Regions from separate parts of the Lentibacillus sp. Marseille-P4043 genome, predicted to be linked through region 1. Evidence: riboswitches for the same ligand, from Rfam matches in the RefSeq annotation. Region 1 holds a riboswitch; each other region holds the start of a gene.

Region 1 (6,751 bases):
AGCTGAAATTGCTGATTGGAGTATTTCAACAGGGTCATGTTCGCAATTTTGACTACCCATAATGAGATACTTTCTCAAATTCTGGCTAAATGTTTGGTTCACCTGCTTCACCTCCCTAATTCATCAATCTCAAGCGACAGAGCGTCAATGAAACGAGGTAGAAATGTTCCAGGACCAGTAACTTCGGAGTATTTGATCGCATATTCGGCAGCCAGTCCATAAAATTCTACAGCGGTGAAGGCTTGTTGTTCGATTGGTTCATTGGTTGTAAGGCACGCTGCCAAAATTGAACCGAGTAAACATCCTGCTCCTGTAATTTTAGTAAGAAATGGGTGTCCAGTCTGATTTTGTTCCAAATGGTTCCCCGTACAAATAATATCTGTCTCCCCGGTAACAACAGCAGCGGTCTGATAAGTTTCAGCAACCTTGGCAGCAACTTCTGCAGTATTTCCCTCACCAACGGAGTCAGGTCCCTTCGTCTCCCAAGGTATTTGGACAAGATGGGCCATTTCACCCGCATTACCTTTAATAACTGTAGGCTTGACTACGCTTAGTATTCGTTTTACAGCATCATCCCGAAATGGCGTTGAGGCGACACCAACTGGATCAAGTACTACTGGTATTCCCTTTTCGTTGGCGGCTTTTCCAGCTTGAATCATGGCGGAAACCTCAGATGGTGTGATGGTACCAATGTTAATCAGTACTCCATCCGCTATCGATGCCATGTCGCCTGCTTCTTCCTCCGCTTTAGCCATGGCCGGTGTTGCACCAAAGGATAATAAACCATTAGCCGTAAAGTTCATGACAACCTGGTTCGTTAAATGGTGAATGAGCGGACGTTTATCCCTAACCTCTTTAATGATGTTACTGTTCATTGCTTGTTAACCTCCTCTAATCGTGTTGCCCAGTGATTTGTTGGTCCACTGCCATGTCCGATTGAAAAAGAATGGCGGATTGCAGCAGTTACATAATGTTTTGCTCTTTTTACGGATTCTGGTAAAGAAAAACCTTTACTCAATAATGCCGTTATTGCAGCAGAATACGTGCAGCCTGTTCCATGTATATTTTTTGTTTCAATTCGTTCAGAAGAGAAGCGGTACATTTCTTTTCCGTCATATAAATAGTCAGTTGCTTCCCCAGCTAAATGACCTCCCTTAACGAGGGCAGCTTCAGCACCGTAATTAATCACGATTTGTTCAGCAGCCTGTTGTAAATCGTCGATCGTTTTAATAGTCTCTCCGATAATATATTCTGCCTCTGGAACATTTGGTGTTACTAACGTTGTCCTGGGTAGAAGCTCATCACGCAAATAGTCTCGGGCATCTGCTGTGATTAATGAATCACCACTGGATGCAACCATTACAGGGTCCATGACAAAAGGAACGGATAAATGTGAAATCTTCCTGGCTATTGCATCCATTATGTCGATATTCGCAATCATTCCCGTTTTAAATGCTTGAAATGGGATATCCGAAATAACGGAATCGAGTTGTTGCACAATCATTTTAATAGGGAGATGGTGAACGTCCTGGACGCCAGTTGTGTTTTGCGCAACAACTGATGTAATCACAGACATACCGTAGCATGTGAATTCCTGGAATGTTTTTAAATCAGCCTGAATGCCTGCCCCACCACTTGGATCAGTGCCAGCAATTGTGAGTGCACAAGGTGTTTGGGTCATTGGTGTGTCACCAGTCTTTCTCCTGGCCACGCTTCACACGTGTATGCCATATCCCAAAAGGCTAATTCCAATTGGCAGCTTTTGCGGAATGCTTCTTTCATTCGCCCGATATCTTTACTTGAGGACTGATCTGCCAATTCATCTAAACGGGTTCGCATTTCTGTCGTGGTTTTTTCCATGCTTTCCTCAGCATAAAAGTTAATCCATGGATAAAACGCATGATTTTTAGATGGTTTATATGTTTTCATTAATTCCTTACCAATTTCGAGATATGTCCATGGACAAGGGAGTAATGCACAGATTATTTCAGGTAAACTACCCATTTGTGCATGATACATCATATGTTTCATGTAATGATCTGCAGTAGGTGGTAATGGATACCCTTGAAGCTCGTCATACTCAACCCCGATTGCCTCACAAAAGTTGTGGTGAGGATGGATTTCGCTGTGCAGTACAAACCGGATTTGTTCGTTAAAAAAGGACATATCTTTACGATTGTTTGCCTTTGATATCGCGATTCCATAAACGTTGATAAATGCGTTTAAGTACTCAAAGTCTGCTTTAATATAATGTGCTAATGCTTTTTTAGGCACATTTTCTTTGCCGATCCCCTGTACAAATGGATGGTTAAAAATTGCTTGAAAAATATCGTTATTTTCTTCTCTAAGATTTTGTGAAAATGTCATTGTCATGCCTCCTCGAATTTTTAGGAAGCTACTAAGGGAATAGAAAAGTAGATAAATAGAGAGGTACATATTTTTTCCTCTCGACCACTTCCCTCCGCTGGTATTAACCAGATCAGGTTCCAAGGGACTAAGGAATATTCCTATTCTCAGCTATTCTAGCGCCCCTAGTAGTTCTTCATAATACTAAATATTTTGTAATACTTGTCGTTGTTTCAAGCGAACAGCTATTACCCAGCCGATCAATGCGCCTGTTCCACTGCTTACTAGAAATGATGGGAAAAAGAATAATGCACCAACTGAACTTCCCATTAAAAAGTTGGCCAATGGTACGGCAAACAAGGAACCAACAATTCCAGTCCCAATGAATTCTCCAAGTGCAGCCCATACCTTTTTGCCAAATTTTTTATAAAGATACCCTGCCAGAAAAGCACCAATCATCCCGCCAGGAAATGCTAATAGTGTACCAAGTCCAAGCAAATTTCGGAGCACCCCAATCATAAAGGCGATCATAACAGCTGGAGCTGGACCAAGCATGATTGCCGCCATGACGTTGACCGCGTGTTGTACAGGGTAAGCTTTGGCAACGCCTGCTGGAAACCATAGAATTTGTGCTCCAATCGTTCCAATGGCTACAAAAACTGCCATTGTTGTTAGTAAACGCGTTCGATTCATTTATTTCCCCCTTTCTAATAAAAATAAAAAAGCTAGATCCTGATAAAAGGACCTAGCTTAGTATGGGATTCGTTTATGGACATAATGCCACTCACTACTTCCCTCCGCTGGTATTAACCAGATCAGGTCCATAAGAGTCGGAAAGCAGTTCGGCCTTCCTCTCAGCCCACAATTTTGGGCCCCCCTAGTAGTTGAACTATTATAAAATTTGCTTGTTGATTCTTATCTTAACAAAGGTACTTCCATTTGTCACCAGTCTATGACAATATTTAAATTTTTCTCTCTACGCATTTAAAAGAAAAAAGGCTGCTCCAAAACCAACAATGACAGTTTGGAGCAACCCTTTTCTTAAATTACGTTTAGTTAATCCCTCGCATGAACACGTGAATTTTCTTAGATGCAGCAAATAGAATAAAACCTAGTAAGATTGAAATTCCACCGATGATACCGAAATATAGAATTTCTGTATCCGGAGAATATAGTTTTACAATTTGGGCATTGATAGCCTGTGCTGACGCATTGGATAGGAACCATAGACTCATCGTTTGCGCTGAAAATGCAGCTGGTGCAAGTTTTGTAGTCGCTGATAAGCCAACCGGTGATAAACATAATTCTCCAATAACAACTAGGAAGAAGCTTAATACTAACCATAACGGATTGACAAGCGTATCTGTTCCATTAATGATGGCAGGTACAATCATCACGAGAAAAGATAGTCCGGCAAAAAATAGACCAAATGAAAACTTCTTCGGTGTTGATGGTTGGCTTTTTCCTAATCTAATCCAAAGCCAAGCAAATACAGGCGCTAAAAGAACGATAAATAGAGGATTCAATGACTGGAACCAGGAAGATTGAATCTCAAAACCTGCTAAACTCAGATCGGTTCGCTGATCAGCAAAACGTGCTAAAATAATCGAACCTTGCTCTTGAATCGCCCAAAACATAATAGCAGCAATAAACATTGGTATATATGCCAGTAAACGAGATCGTTCCACTTCAGTCGTTTTCTTACTGCGGTACATAACGATGAAATAGCAAGTAGGTATAATAATCCCTAGTATACTTACAATCATTGTAAATCCGTTAATCGTTAAGATGCCGGTTGGGATAGTGATTGCTCCCAATAGAATAACAATGATTGCCCCAATGCCAAATCGCTTAAATACAGTTTTTTTCTCTGATTCTGATAGCGGGTTTGGAACAGTCGATCCTGCAGGGCCAAGATATTTTCCCTTTGTAAAGATAAAAATAATTAGACCGACAAACATCCCGATTGCCGCTAAACTAAATCCAAGATGGAAGTTGTATTCTTGTCCAATTGTTCCGACAATTAATGGTGCAATGAGGGCACCTAAGTTTATTCCCATGTAGAAGATACTAAAACCTGAATCGCGACGGTTGTCTTCTTTACTGTATAAGTCGCCAACAATATTCGATACATTCGGTTTCAATAAGCCTGTCCCAATAATGATTAATGCCATTGAAATGAATAAAAATGTTAAGCTCCCTGGAAAGGAAAGAACAATGTGACCGAACATGATTAAAATTCCGCCATAGAAAGTAGTACGTGCACTTCCTAGTAAACGGTCAGAAATCCAGCCACCAATGATACCTGACATGTACACGAGCGAACCATATACTGCCATAATCGATGCGGCAGTTCCTTGATCAATTCCCAATCCGCCTTTTGATAATTCGTAGTACATATAAAATAATAGAATGGCACGCATTCCGTAGTAAGAAAAGCGTTCCCAAAATTCAGTGAAAAAGAGTGTAAATAATCCTTTTGGATGTCCGAAGAATCCTTTTTGTGGAATATCCTGAATATTTTGATTATTTGATGTCATGTTGTGACCTCCTTGTTTGACAAATAGAATTATACAAGATTATAAGCAAATTGAAAAGTTATTTATAACTCTAAATAGCGTAAATAGACGGAATAGTATGTTACCAAGGGCTGGATTAACCTTTAATTTTCAGAGAATAACAGCTTGAAAAAAAGGTGTTGACAGCCATGAACCTTGAGGGTATAATATCATCTTGTTATTAAAAGTCTTAGCGCTAAGATATTTAGTAGTTGTATTATTTAGTGGCGCTTATTTTGCTTGAAATCTAGTTTTATTTTAACTACGGGGAGTGATAGGCATTATGTTTGAAGATGATTTTCTTGAGCTAGAAGATACGTTTAGAAAAATCATGAAAAAGTTTCCTGGTGCATGGCAGGAACATACGAAATTAGGGTTTTCAAGGAATGAAGTTCTTCTGCTTTATAAATTAAATTCTGACGGGCAACAACGAGCTTCCGAGTTAGCTGATATCCTTTCCATCACTACCGGCGGATTAACGGGTGTTACTGATAAACTAGTCAACGGTAATTATATTGTTAGGCAGCGAGATGAAAAGGATCGCAGGGTTGTGTATTTATCAATCACCAGTAGCGGTAAGGAAATTTTAGAATCGATGTATGCCTCCAGAAAGGCGTTCATTAAGAAACTTACTAACAATATATCTAAGGAGGAATTGGTACAGTTTAAAACGATTGCTAATAAACTTCTAGCTAATTTTGAGGATAACGTAACACAGTAAAAGTTAGGAATACTGCTAGTTTTTATATAAAACTTTATGGGACTTGAGAATAAGATAAACTTCAGCACCCGCTATAAATGAGGCGAATGCCGAGTTTTTCTAAAAATATAGGAGATGAAATAAAGAATGACTGAGTCAACAACAATGAATGTGAGGAAAGGGCCAATTTTAGCTGTTATTATTTTAGGTGCATTTGTATCGCTCCTTAATCAAACATTAATGAATGTCGCCCTGCCCTCTATTATGGAGGATTTAAAAATAGAGGAAAGTACTGCCCAGTGGATAACAACAGGGTTTATGCTTGTTAATGGTGTACTCATCCCGATCACTGCTTTTTTAATGGAGAAATTCTCAACAAGGCAATTATTTTTAACGGCGATAAGCCTTTTTGCCTTAGGTACATTGATTTGTGGAATAGCCCCAGGATTTGTTATTTTGATGGCTGGTAGAGTTATTCAAGCTGTTGGTGCAGGTATTATAATGCCGCTTCTAACAACAGTGGTATTGGCCCTTTTCCCTGTTGAAAAACGTGGGGGAGCAATGGGTGTCATTGGTATCGCGATTATATTCGCACCAGCTGTTGGACCGACATTATCAGGATTCGTTGTGCAAAACTATTCATGGAGAGTACTATTTTATATTATTTTCCCGATTGCAGTACTAACGATAATTTTAGCAAGTATTTTCTTAAAAAACGTTACCAAGCAAACATTTCCGGATATTGATGTGGTCGCAATTATTTTGTCCACACTTGGATTTGGCGGTATTTTGTATGGCTTTAGTACGGCGGGTACGAACGGATGGACTAGTGCCTCAGTCATCGCCGGATTGATTATTGGTTTTATCGGATTACTCTTGTTTGTATGGCGCGAATTGCGTGTGGAAACACCGATGTTGGACTTTAGAGTGTTTAAAAGCGGAATTTTTTCGTTAACTACGATCATTAATATCATGTTGACAGTAGCTATGTTTGCTCCAATGCTGCTCATTCCAATTTATTTACAAAACATTCTTGATGTCAGCCCGATGGATTCTGGCTTAATGCTAATGCCTGGAGCGATTGTAATGGGAATTATGTCACCAATCACAGGTAAAATATTTGATAAAGTTGGTGCACGGCCTTTAG
Region 2 (6,751 bases), 3.2 Mb from region 1:
ACCTGGCTAGATTTTAATTTAGCATATAGATCCTGTGTGATAGCATCTCCGGTACTACTATCTGCTATTGATATACTAATAACTAAGGCAATTGCAGCTTGAAGTGCAACCTGAATGTTCAATGCGGCTTGGGTGTCGGTTGATGATACGTCCACATCACATGAATCTTTTATAACAATGGATTCAATAGAGCTTTGAAGGTTATTTACCTGTGATGATTGATCCTGTGTAACATCCGTATCAGCATTCGTGTTCTCGCACATAGGGTGATCCATCGTTGGGTCTAGTGCATTCCATTTGTGATGATGCTCTGGTCTATGACAGGACTCATGATGGTGGTGGCTTGCTTCTGACTGTTGACAGTGATTACATGAATGATTATCACAGTGATTATCGCAGTGACTATCACAATGACTATGACAGTTATTATCACATAGATCTACTTTACCTCTACGAGCATGAGCTCTTTCTCTTGCTAGTAAAAAATTTTTTTGGTGATTATACATTACCATTATCTCTCCTCCTTCTTGCCGTTTACTTTATGTTATGTATTAGGTTTCAAAGAGTAAGGGTGATTGTCTTATCATAGAAACCTATTTTTATAAGAAGGGGAGATAGGCATAGGTTAGCCCGGATTATCTGTTTAATCCGGGCTAGTGTTACTATATTTATAGATATAGGCTTAGTGTTGTGGCAAATCTGGTACCATGCAATAGACTATTGATCGATATTTACGCATTATCTTCTTTTTCTTCTTTCTTTTCACGCGATAAATCCTCAACACTTTTCCTTAAGTTATCAACCATTTTTTTAATTTGTTCTTTTTCCTTAGGGTCAATTTTACTTGGTTCTAATGTCGCCCCGTGTTTTTTTAATGTCGATTCTATAAGCATATCAATAATCGGTTTCGATGCTTTATTTTCATTACTCATTTATTCCACCTCCAGAGCTTATTTTTATATAGTATATTCGTATGAAAAACGATCGTGTTAGCTAATAGTCTAGTTTTGCCGATACTGGTTGTATGTGTTAATGGCAAGACATTCAAAAGGTGTGTCGCTTTTTTCGAATTGGCTGCTTTTGTGGCAACGGCTTCGTGACCAACGTCGTGTTGGCCTGAGGAGGCTCTCCAGCCGACCTAAGGATGCCTGAAGTGTATACAACTGCGGGCAGAATACAACATTAGGGCAAACCTAGTTATCTATCTATATGTATAGGATATTGGTGGAATTAGCTAGGATTGGATGGTAAATGCCCTTACAGAAGGATGGAATAAGAATAAGGTAAATAGAGATAGATATTATATTAACAGAAAGGATGGATACAGTTGGCACTCACAGATCGTCAGACAAATCTATTGAGGTATCTTAACCAATTGTCACAAAATATTGCTTCAAGTAGTGGGGTAAGTAATGATTTTTCACTTGATTTACCAGGATTAGATGTCGACTTCAATATCGGCGTAGGAAATGGCGATACAGATGGTGGAACAGAAACACCTCCGCCAACCACGCCAGGTACACCTAATACACTTCGTGACGTATTATTAGATTTGGTTAATGAAACAGTACAAGTGACGACCCCGTTTGGTATGGTAACTGGAACATTAATTGCTGTAAGAGATGACTATATCGCAATTATTGAAACCACTGGAGATCAAGTATTGGTCCGTATGGAAAAAGTCGAATTTGTTAGTGAAATATAAGAGGAGGGATTTAGATGTTTGCAGATACTTTTGCTGCAGAACTAGCGACAAGAATTGGTTCACGTGTTGAGGTAGCTACAGATAATAATTTAATAGAAGGCATTCTCTCAACGGTTACAGATGAATTGGTGTTAGTCCTTGATGTTAGCAGTGGTTATGGAGAAAATACGAAACTATATACGTCAGTAGATGCGATTGATTTTATCCGTTTTACTGCAGCAGCGTAGAATAATTCGTTGAATCTATAGCAAATCAAAACAGCACTTCCGTTTTGGAAGTGCTGTTCTTTTATGATTCCTCAGTTTTTGTCCGGTATTTTCTTTTCGAAATTAATGTTTGAAAAACTAAGAATAGCCCACTTACGGCCCAATACAATGGCAAAGCGGCAGGGAAATTAAATGAGACAATAAAAATCATAATTGGCGAAATAAAACTAAATAGCGCCATTTGCTTTTTCTGGTTTGGATCCATTCCGATTCGTGAAACCAGCGCCTGTAATAAATAGATAGCTGCAGCGATAAATGGCAGAATCATATCGGTTTGCCCTAAGTTAAACCAGAGAAAGTTGTGTGTTGCGATTTCCGGAGTTCGCCGGATTGCATAGTAAAGTCCGATAAAAATTGGAACTTGAATGATCATTGGTAGACAGCCTAGAGAGGCCATTGGATTCATCTGATGTTTTTGATAAAGTTCCATCGTTTCCTGCTGCATTTTCATTTGTGATTCTTTATCTTTTTTGTCCTTATACTTTTCTTTAATTGCATCCATTTCCGGCTTCATGACGTTCATTTTCTCACGCATTTGATTGCTGCTTTTCATTTGCTTCAGCATGAAAGGCATCAATATAAGCCGAACAAGCAACGTAATAACAATAATTGATACGCCAAAATTGTCATTTAACAACGAAGCGAGCCCTTTAATTAACAGGGAAAAAGGATAAACGAAATAATGATCGAAAAAGCCAGGTGAATCGGCACTGATTGGATCACCATTTGCACCTTGGCATCCGGTTAAAGCGATTAATAAGATGAAACCGATAAAGCTATATTTTGTAAGGATTGTGAATACAGATTTTCTTTCCATTGTTGTCCTCCTCGTAGTATCTTAATTGTCGTTGATAACGAGAAGGAATGGCTGTCTGTATCATCATCCGGGGCTTCTATCCGTTTTGTTTTTGTGGTAATCCAGTTTTGAATTTCCATGTTTATTCCAAGTTCTTCTTGCATTGGAAGTAAACGAAATTCAATCGCATGCCATTGTCTGGTAAACATTTCATTGTTCTGATGGATGTGATGTAAGTTTATCGAAATGCCACGATATGCACATATCATGGATAAAGCTATGCTTAGATACAAGTAAAGCGGCGAAACATCCCCTGTCAATTGACCTAGCAATTCCAGCATCTGTATTCACCTCCTTTTATTCGATGAATTTAGTGATAACACTTATACGAATCAAAGCCGTATTTGGTTTCAAGTTTTTGTTTAGTTGTCCACTATAATTATAAAATATTTTTGGCTTAATTAACACACTTTCCATATATCGTCATTTATTTCGTCTACAATAAGAAAAGGTCTTCATGTTGTGGGGCACAGCTTGCTGGAGCTGGAAAGTTGTTTTTAACATCGACCCGAATCCGAGAACATCAACCCGAACGAGGAAACATCGACCCGAATCCGAGAACATCGACCCGAACGAGGGAACATCAACCCGAATCCGAGAACATCAACCCGAATTCGAGAACATCAACCCGAATCCGAAAACATCGACCCGAACGAGGGAACATCAACCCGAACGAGGGAACATCAACCCGAATCCGAGAAACATCAACCCGAACGAGGAAACATCGACCCGAACGAGGGAACATCAACCCGAATCCGAGAACATCGACCCGAACGAGGAAACATCGACCCGAACGAGGGAACATCAACCCGAATCCGAGAAACATCAACCCGAATCGAGAATATCAACCCGAACGAGGTAGCATCGACCCGATCAAGATTCTGGTGGGAGAGCAACTTCTTACTTGCATCGCATTATATATCAACTACCAAATCACATAGCAACAAACATTACGAAAAACCGACTAGATTTCGCGCTAAATGTACGGTTGTCTTGAGGAAATCACCAATACGAATGAGGCTGCATGCACATAGAATAAAGTATAAATCGAAACAAGGCTTGTGGAAGATTTATTACAACCCATGAAACCTCCTGGGGAAAGCCAGCTGACCACTGGCTTTCTTTCTTTTAGGGTTGAGTGATATAGTGTAGATAATTAGTAGAAGAAGGAGCCAGTAGATATGAAAATAGCTTTATCATTCAGTGGTGGGAAAGATAGCAGTCTAGCATTATATCGATTGCAACAACAAGGTCATGATGTTTCCTGTCTGATTACAACGATATGGCAGGAAAAACATGAAACAGTCGCGCATGGGGAGAAGCTTGATCGAATTGAAAAGCAGGCTGAACGGATCGGGATTCCCGTTCATTTTATCAAAACAGACTTTACGGAATATACACAGGATTTTGTTCATACGCTACAAGATTTAAAAATGACCTATGAGATTGATAGCGTGGCATTTGGTGACATATACTTAGAAGGGCATCGTGAGTGGGGAGAGCAGGTTGCAGAAAAAGCTGGCGTAGCGCCGATTTACCCGTTGTGGACGGATCAACATAAGGTATTGGATTTATTAAGAGAATTTGTCGCTTCAAAGTTTCAGGCACGGGTTATCAAGGTAGATAATACAAAACTTCCGGAAAGCTGGATAGGCCGACTTGTAGATGAGTCGTTTATTACGGATATTAGCAAGAAGGATGTTTGTCCGCTGGGGGAATCGGGAGAATATCATACAACAGTGTTTGGCGGGCCAATATTTAACGATCCGGTTTGAAAATTATAATTCTTCTTGAAAACGGTATCGTAATGTAGTACCTTATACATGTAAGATCAAAACTAAATAGATTTTGTGGGGGGACCAGTTGAGCTGGTTGAGATTGTATCCGTTAGATACTGACCCTTGGAACCTGATCTGGCTGAAACCAGCGTAGGGAACATCATGTTAAAAGAAAAGGCGAATTTATCTAAAAGAAAAGGTAAATCTTTCTTTTTTTGCATGCACCCCAGGTTTAAAAATGGTGGTGTTTTTTTATTGTCATTTTTACTCTTTTATGCCGGTCATTTTCCTAAACAAAAATTACATACACGATGGAGGTTAGGAAATGAAGAAGCTTTTAATGTTACTTATGCTCACTACCGTTCTTGTGGCATGTAACGGCAACAACGAGTCCAAAAGTGCGGATCAAGATGAGGACACTAAGCAGAAAATAAAGTTCGTCTTGGACTGGACACCAAACACGAATCATACTGGCATTTATGTTGCACAGAAAAAGGGATACTTTAATGACGAGGGACTGGATGTGGAAATTATGATGCCGGGAGAAGTTGGAGCTGATCAGCTTGTCGCGTCAGGTAAGGCCGATTTTGGTGTGGGTGCGCAGGAAAGTATTACGGAAGCACGTGTACAAGGTGTTCCGATCGTTTCCATTGCAGCAGTGATTCAGCATAATACATCTGGTTTTGCCTCACCTAAAGAAAAAGATATCACATCACCGAAAGATTTTGCCGGGAAGACGTATGGTGGTTGGGGTGCGCCAGTTGAGAAGGCTGTTCTTACATCCCTTATGAACCAAGAGAATGCTTCTGCCGATGATGTGGATATTGTCAATATGGGAAACACTGACTTCTTTACGGCAGTGAAACGCGATATTGACTTTGCTTGGATTTATTATGGCTGGACTGGTGTAGAAGCTGAACTGCGCGGTGAGGAGTTAAACATGTTGTACCTAACTGACTACTCGAAAAAACTTGATTATTATACACCTGTTCTTACGACGAATGAACAAACAATTGAGGAAAATCCGGAAACGGTTAAGAAGTTTTTAGCGGCTGTTTCGAAAGGATATAGATTTGCTATCGATAACCCTGACGAAGCGGCTGCTATATTGATAGACGCAGTTCCCGATCTTGATGTGGAACTGGTACAGGCGAGTCAAGAGTGGCTCTCACCAAAATACCAGGATGATGCCGATCGTTGGGGCGAACAGAAACTAGAAGTCTGGGAGAATTATGCAAATTGGATGTACGATAACAATCTATTAGACACACGACTAGATAGCGAAAAAGCTTTTACGAATGAATTTCTACCAAAATAGGAGGTTATTTAAATGGCAAATGCGTTAGTGAGTGTACAAATTATACCAAAGACAAAAAATGGGGAGGATACGATTCCATATGTAGATGCTGCAATAGAAGTTATTGCTCAATCAGGCGTGAAATATGAGGTGAACCCGCTCGAGACAACAATGGAAGGCGATTTGCCGGTGCTTCTATCAATTATCGAAAAAATGAATACAAGGATGACTGAACGCGGGTGTGAAAGTATTATTTCGCAGGTAAAAGTGTTTCATAAACCAGATGGGGCTTCAATGTATGAACTGACGGAGAAATATCGCTAATGAAAGGGATCATTGAAAAAGGATGGAAACCGCTTGTGGTTATCCTCCTTTTGTTCAGTGCATGGGAGCTTTCCAGTATACTATTTGATATACCGGATTGGCTCCTTCCCGCACCATCACAAATTGTTCAAACAGGAATAGAAGGCTGGCCGATGTATCAACATCATTTAGTCTCAACCATTACATTATCGGTTGTTGGTCTTTTGATCGGTGTAAGCGTTGGGATTCTTGTTGCTATTTGTCTGCACCTTGTTTCATTTATACGCGAAGCATTTTTTCCATTGATGATCCTATCACAAAACATCCCGATTATTGTGCTTGCACCGCTCCTCGTTATTTGGTTTGGATTTGGGGTGTTGCCTAAGATAATCGTGATCACATTGGTTTGTTTCTTTCCAGTTGCTGTTGCAGCATTGGATGGGTTTCGGCAAACGGATCGTGATTTGCTTCATTATGCACAAATGGCCGGAGCAAATAAGAGACAGATTTTCACCAAATTGGAAATCCCCAGTGCGTTACCGTCCT
Region 3 (6,751 bases), 2.7 Mb from region 1:
GACTAATTCCGGCAAGCAGCTGATTGGACGTTCCAAACAATGGCCATAGGAGATAACCACCTGAACCAAAGCCTTTTGGTCCTTCAGGTATTAATACCAATGCAGCACTGGAGACGACAGCAACAGTTGTAGCTACATGCGTTTTTGATAATACTGGCATTTTATATTCAATACCTAACTCTGCAATAATATAACGCATAAGCCGTACAGAAGTATCCAACGATGTAGCGGCAAAGCTAACAACAATTACAGAAACAATTGTTGCTGCCACATCAGCTGGGATCATTAAGCCCGTTGCTAATTTACTCGCACCTTCAACAAATACATTTAATCCTGCTCCATTAGCTGCTGTAAAACTACTATAGGTTGCTAAAAATTCATCCGTATTGGCAAAGAATGTAACAACGGCAATAATGGCGATTAACGCTAATGCTCCTTCACCAACTGCACCTAAATAACCAACCATCCGTGCATCCGTTTCTTTGTTTAATTGCTTTGACGATGTACCGGATGATACAAGTCCATGGAATCCAGAAATAGCTCCACATGCAATCGTAATAAACAATAATGGGAACCAAGAAACATCGGTATCCACGTTGGTTGCTGGTGCCGTTATATCTGGATTCATGAAAATTAATCCTAAATAAAGAATGGCTAGACCAACAATTAGCTGATGTGAATTAATAAAGTCACGTGGCTGTAGCAATTTCCAAACTGGCATTGTCGAAGCAATATATACATATACCATTAAAATAATAATCCAAATAAAAAATGCTGATGAAACGGCACCCAAACCAAATAGCCCTGCGCCATTTTCTCCACCCATGTATTGAACTAAATCAATCTGCAGAAAATCTACCTTACTAGCTATTACCGCAGTGAGGTACATAATAGCTAAAGCGATTAAAGATGGTACAAGCATTTTTTGTTTTCGTTTGTATACATTATAGCCAATCCAGATTGCTAGCGGAATTTGAATAAATACCGGTAAAACACTAGCCGGAAATGAAACAAACAAATTCGCAATAACCCAGGCAAACACAGCGTTTACCATTAAAACGAGGATAAGAATTATAAATAAAAACAAGATTTTCGCTCGCTGTCCAATCAATTTGTTTGCAAGTGTACCGATTGATTGACCTTTGTTACGGACTGATAACACAAGCGTCCCAAAATCATGAACACCTGCAGCAAACACCGTTCCCAAAATAACCCATAAAAACGCTGGGACCCAACCCCAATAAACTGCTATAGCTGGTCCAACAATTGGTGCTGCACCTGCAACAGATGTAAAATGGTGCCCCCAAAGCACAAATTTATTGGTAGGAACAAAATCAACACCATCTTCATAGGTGTGTGCCGGTGTTTCATAATTCGGGTCCAAACGAAAAATTTTCTCAGCAACAAATTTGGAATAATACCGATAGCCTAATGCAAACACAATAATACCAATAATCGCAACCAAAATACCGCTCATTAATTCAACCTCCCTCATTTTATTTAGATAAGTCCTGTGTCCTACTAAAAAATATGTGAAAACTCTTTATATTAGTACAAATATAACTGATAATTTTGAATATGTAAATATTTCAGTGAGGATTGTTTAATTATTATTGGAAGAGGTTCACTGGATCGGAATGATAGTTTGTTATCGCACGATTTTTCTGCTCTCGGGCCGATGTTCTCGCTCTCGGGCTGATGTTCTCGCTCTCGGGCTGATGTTTCTGCTCTCGGGTTGATGTTTCTGCTTTCGGGCTGATGTTCTCGCTCTCGGGCCGATGTTTCTGTTCTCGGGTTGATGTTTCTGCTCTCGGGTTGATGTTTCTGTTCTCGGGCTGATGTTCTCGCTCTCGGGCTGATGTTTCTGTTCTCGGGCTGATATTCCTGCTTTCGGGCTGATGTTTCTGTTCACGGGTCGATGTTTCTGCTTTCGGGCTGATGTTTCTGCTTTCGGGTTGATGTTTCTGCTTTTGCGCCAATATTCCCCCAGCGTCCGCACTACAAAAAGTGCCTACGGACAAATCGTAGGCACTTTTCGCGTCAGGATTATTTACAAGATAAACACAGCAAGCAATGTGGAGATAACGAGTCCGAGCATGACTGGAACAAAGTTTTTTCGAACCAAATCCATAACGGAAACACCGCAAAAACCAGCAATTGCAATTAAAGAGGACCAAGCTACAATTGTTCCTCCACCAGTCCAGATGGAACCCATTTGCCCGATTGCTGCAAGCGTGCTAGAATCAATCGCACTACTATCCAATGATGCTGCAAGTGCACCTGTCAAAGGTAATCCGGAAAAACCGGAGCCATCTAATCCGGTAATAATACCAATAATTAATACACTAAGCGCAGCAAGCAGGGCACTTTGTGGTAGAAATTCCTGTGTTGATTGAACAAGATCAAACAAAAATGCTGGCGGATTTTCGTCTATCCCTAAAATACTACCGGAAAAGTCAGAACTTCCTAAAAAGAAGAAACCTGCAATTGGGATAACTGGCCCCATTGCTTTAAAGGCGAAAACAAATCCATCCGTGATATGGTTGCTAATATAATCAAGTGCATGTTGTTTGCCAAATGCTACGGTTGATAAAAGCAGGAGAATTACAGCAACTCCTCCGACAAATGCTGCCCCATCTCCACCCTCAAAACCCGTCATTCTTCCTGACATCAATTTTGCGGACATCATATATACGACTACAGCCAGCAAAGCAATTGGAACAATGATCGAAAATAGTTTACTCCAAATTGTGAGATGAGCGGATTTTGCTTCGTTTTTTGATTCTGATACAGTTTCCAATGCTTCTAAATCTTGTTGTATTAATTCACTATCTTTAGAACGAATTGATTTTCGATACAACAAATAAGCGGCAGCAATTGCGATTCCACCAGTAATAAGTGAAAGCAATAATGCCTGGTCAGCAACAACCCCAACTTCAATCCCCGCAGACTTGGCTGATAAGCTGGGAGCGACCTGCACAATGTAGTCAGAAGAAAGTGCCATCCCTTGCCCAGCAATTGCTACCGCTACCGCCGCTGTAATAGCTGGTAATCCTGCACGCACTGCCGCAGGAACAAGAAGCGCACAAATTAATGGAACAGCTGGTGTTGGCCAGAAAAATAAGGAAATAACATACGTTACAGCGATAAGGACAAAAAATGAAACATGTCCATTAACCATCATCTTCTGAATCGGTTGTATCATCCTCCGATCTGCTCCAAGATCACGTAACGAATGCAATAGCGCCAACATAAATGTGATGATTAGAAAAATACTAAAGAGCTCTTTTGCAGCAACCAAGTTCGCATTAAAAATGGAAGTGAAACCGTCAATAAGACTACCATTGTACACCCAAGCAATGACAAACGTTCCAAGTAATGTAGGAAGTACAACGCCACGTTTAAAAATCATTGTCAAAATAATAATCAGTGTAAATAATCCATATAACCAATGCGATATCGTAAGTTCCACATGAACCTTCCTTTCTCCTTACGTGTGCTATAGCCTATGCAAATCGGTAATAGGGAGTGAGAAAAAAGGAAGGTTCATAAAAAACAATTTGCTTTTGACACTGGTATAAAATAGTGAATTAAATTAAAAACGAACAAACGAGCTTACGCCTGTTTGTCCGTTTCAGAATCCACCTTTTCAGCACAGCGATTACATAATAAATTACCATCTATTTGTTCACCATCAAAAAAGCCATTTTCACAATAAACAGCTTTTCCGCATGATTGACATTCACCAATTAATTCCCGCAAGATTATCACCCCTATTTTCAGTATACTCAAAAAATATGCACTTCGCAAAAATAGAGGTATGCATAAATTATTCATTTTTTCCGAAAACAAAAGCCGTACCAACTAAAGACAGTGGTACGACCTAACATATCGTGAGCGGAAAGCTAATGTTTATGCAGTTGCACTTAATAGTGTTCTTGGCTGTTTATGAAACAAGAAAAACACAGCGATTGTACAGATAATGAACGACGGAACAATGTATGAGATATTATATAGCAATGAATAAATCCAGACATTCATGCCGTCAACTGCTGATTCAAAAAATACGACTCCCGCAGCAAAATGGGCAATAAAACGCAACATGGAACCAAGAAGGACACCAGTTAAAATATATGTTATAGATGTCGCTGTATTACCTTCCTTAACTGCACGCTGAATTGGCTTCGCAAAAATACCAGCAAAACCGATTACGGTAAAAGCAACCGCATAATCAAGCAGACCTTGCCAAAAGTACAATATATACCCTGTTCCTAATGCTACCTGTAAAACACCCCATAGAAATCCAGATAATAATCCACCTTTTAGCCCCCAACGAAAGGCGACAATGAATACCGGTATCATCGCCAATGAAATCGATCCGCCTTGAGCCCAGATTTTAAAAGATAAAAATGGAGCAAGATCTAACGCTAATGCTAACGCTGTAAAAATCGCAACCTCAATTAAAAACAATGTACGTTTTTCCTTCAATCAAATGACCTCCCCTTCTAGTAGACTTAGGAATCTACCAGCGAAAATTTTGAACACAAAAAAAGCAATGTCAAAGGGGAAGCTTCCTGATGGGGAATCCGCTCACATTGCTTTTATACCATCAAAAAAGCTACCATCCCTACGCTAGTATTAACTAACAGGTTCAAAGGGTAAGAACAGCACAGTGTTCACTCTCAGCCAAATGGGCTCCCCCTGTAGACTTTTATTTTTATGCTTTTTTCGTTACCTGTATTATAACGTATTCACCAACTAGTAGCAACGCTGAAATCTAAAGTGCCAGAAACTCCTCAACATCCTTCACACATAAATTGATGGCGTTTTCCCAGAAATCTGGTTTTGTTAAATCAACTCCCAAATGTTTTTCCGCTAAGTCTTCAACGGTCATTTTTCCGGTGTCGCGAAGCAGTGCAATATAATCCTCTTCAAAACTACTACCTTTTTCAAGTGCATGTGCATAGATTCCGAGACTAAACAAATAGCCGAACGTATATGGAAAATTATAAAATGGTGTTCCCGTGATGTGAAAATGCAGTTTAGACGCCCAGAAATTCGGATCGTACGTATCTAACGCATCGCAATACGCCTCTTTTTGTGCCTCCACCATTAATTCATTCAGTCTTGGTACTGGAACCATTCCTTGTTTTCTTTCTTCATAAAATCGCTGTTCAAAAAGGAATCGGGCATGAATATTCATGAAAAAGGCAACACTTCGTTGAATTTTATCTTCCAGCACGGATTGCTTTTCTACTTTGCTTTTCGCGTTCTTCACCGATGCATCAGCAATAATCATTTCCGCAAACGTTGATGCCGTTTCTGCTACATTCATTGCATACCCCTGATTCAACCCATTCACATCATTCATGACATGTTGATGGTAAGCATGGCCTAATTCATGGGCAAGGGTAGCAATATTAGATGATGTCCCGGAATAAGTCATAAAAATACGTGTCTGTTCACTATCCGGAAAACTTGTGCAGAATCCTCCTGGACGTTTTCCGGCACGATCTTCCGCTTCGATCCAACGATTATCAAAAGCCATACGGGCAAAATCAGCCATTTTTGGACTAAAGTTTTGGAAATTCTCGACGATAAAATTGGCCCCTTCCGTATAGCTAGAAGTTTCCACTTTTTCGGTTAGGGGTGCCCCGATGTCATACATACTTAGTTTTTCTAATCCTAACAATTCTGCTTTCCTTTGCAAATAAGCAACAAATGTCTGTTTATGGTTCGTAATTGCACCCCACATGGCATCTAATGTTTCCTTTTTCATCCGATTAATCGCTAATGGTTCTTTTAAAACGTCCTGCCAATCACGATGTTTATAGGTTTGCAAACGAAATCCTGCCAAATGATTTAATGTTTGACCAAATAAGTTGGCATTTTCCGACCATGCGTCCCCCAGTTTATCGAATACATGCTGACGTACAGTTCGATCTGGATTACCCAATTTATTTGCTGCTTGTCCTACAGAATATGCTGTAACTTCTCCATCCTCTTCAATCGCTACATTCATATTTCCAACAACTGTTTCATACATTTGTCCCCAGCCATGATACCCATCTACCGCGAGATCATTAATTAGCACTTCTTGATCTGCTGATAACAGGTCTTTCGCCTTCTCCCTGTTTTCATCCAGGACAAAAGCAACTTCCTCTATATTTGGTTGTTTAAGCAACTCACTCCATGTTTGATCATCAATTGAGACTAATTTTTGTTCAAAATTTGTTTTAATCGCATCCATTTTCGCTTTTAACTCACTGCGTTTTCCAACTAAAACACTAGCCTTTTCATCTTTTACATCTTGTGCACTTAAACAACTAACAAAAGCAAAGGCTTCCCGTAGTTTTTTCATTGTGTGTTCAAGTCCATCAACAATGCTTTCTAACAAAGCCATATTGACATTTTTCTTAGCAGGTATGAAATCGTTAACTTTACCAGCTAAGTACTCCATCTCACGCTCTAACGTTGTAACATATGTATGAAAAGCTTCTGACTCACTCCCACCTGGAAAAATCACATCAAGGTCCCAAGTAGGTTTATATGTAGTTTGCATCAAATCTCTCCCTTTATAATAATTCTTACTTATTTCATTATAACGAAAAGTAAGTAAATGGTCAGCATATTAGACTGAAAAAAGAAATATTTTAAAATTCCTTCCTGCCGCAATTGACAGGAAGGCTCAAGGTTCCCTAACTATTCATTTCCTGTGATCTCAACTTTCGCACTGATAAAATAAGATCAA

The links. A riboswitch is a leader RNA that binds a small molecule or an ion and turns the genes downstream of it on or off. The one in region 1 is predicted to bind thiamine pyrophosphate.
Region 2: it holds a riboswitch for thiamine pyrophosphate, as region 1 does, so the genes downstream of both, C8270_RS18455 (ABC transporter substrate-binding protein) here and thiW (energy coupling factor transporter S component ThiW) in region 1, are expected to answer to the same signal.
Region 3: it holds a riboswitch for thiamine pyrophosphate, as region 1 does, so the genes downstream of both, thiT (energy-coupled thiamine transporter ThiT) here and thiW (energy coupling factor transporter S component ThiW) in region 1, are expected to answer to the same signal.

Annotation. Positions count from the first base shown of each region.
Region 1 is NZ_LT984884.1:500,605-507,355, reverse strand. It holds gene thiE (thiamine phosphate synthase) at 1-60, opposite strand, end outside; gene thiM (hydroxyethylthiazole kinase) at 108-875, opposite strand; gene thiD (bifunctional hydroxymethylpyrimidine kinase/phosphomethylpyrimidine kinase) at 872-1,681, opposite strand; gene tenA (thiaminase II) at 1,678-2,367, opposite strand; TPP riboswitch at 2,440-2,543, opposite strand; gene thiW (energy coupling factor transporter S component ThiW) at 2,551-3,039, opposite strand; TPP riboswitch at 3,122-3,235, opposite strand; gene C8270_RS02685 (peptide MFS transporter) at 3,399-4,886, opposite strand; gene C8270_RS02680 (MarR family winged helix-turn-helix transcriptional regulator) at 5,188-5,625, shown strand; gene C8270_RS02675 (DHA2 family efflux MFS transporter permease subunit) at 5,752-6,751, shown strand, end outside.
Region 2 is NZ_LT984884.1:3,708,556-3,715,306, reverse strand. It holds gene C8270_RS18485 (spore coat protein) at 1-275, opposite strand, end outside; gene C8270_RS18480 (hypothetical protein) at 732-932, opposite strand; gene C8270_RS18475 (DUF2642 domain-containing protein) at 1,328-1,705, shown strand; gene C8270_RS18470 (hypothetical protein) at 1,720-1,932, shown strand; gene yidC (membrane protein insertase YidC) at 1,994-2,788, opposite strand; gene C8270_RS20150 (hypothetical protein) at 2,725-3,108, opposite strand; gene C8270_RS20145 (hypothetical protein) at 3,319-3,768, shown strand; gene C8270_RS18460 (diphthine--ammonia ligase) at 4,009-4,602, shown strand; TPP riboswitch at 4,670-4,779, shown strand; gene C8270_RS18455 (ABC transporter substrate-binding protein) at 4,931-5,923, shown strand; gene C8270_RS18450 (thiamine-binding protein) at 5,936-6,226, shown strand; gene C8270_RS18445 (ABC transporter permease) at 6,226-6,751, shown strand, end outside.
Region 3 is NZ_LT984884.1:3,249,469-3,256,219, forward strand. It holds gene C8270_RS16150 (carbon starvation CstA family protein) at 1-1,477, opposite strand, end outside; gene C8270_RS16155 (hypothetical protein) at 1,611-1,979, opposite strand; gene C8270_RS16160 (hypothetical protein) at 2,051-3,472, opposite strand; gene C8270_RS20305 (hypothetical protein) at 3,616-3,762, opposite strand; gene thiT (energy-coupled thiamine transporter ThiT) at 3,913-4,488, opposite strand; TPP riboswitch at 4,607-4,712, opposite strand; gene C8270_RS16170 (M3 family oligoendopeptidase) at 4,778-6,562, opposite strand.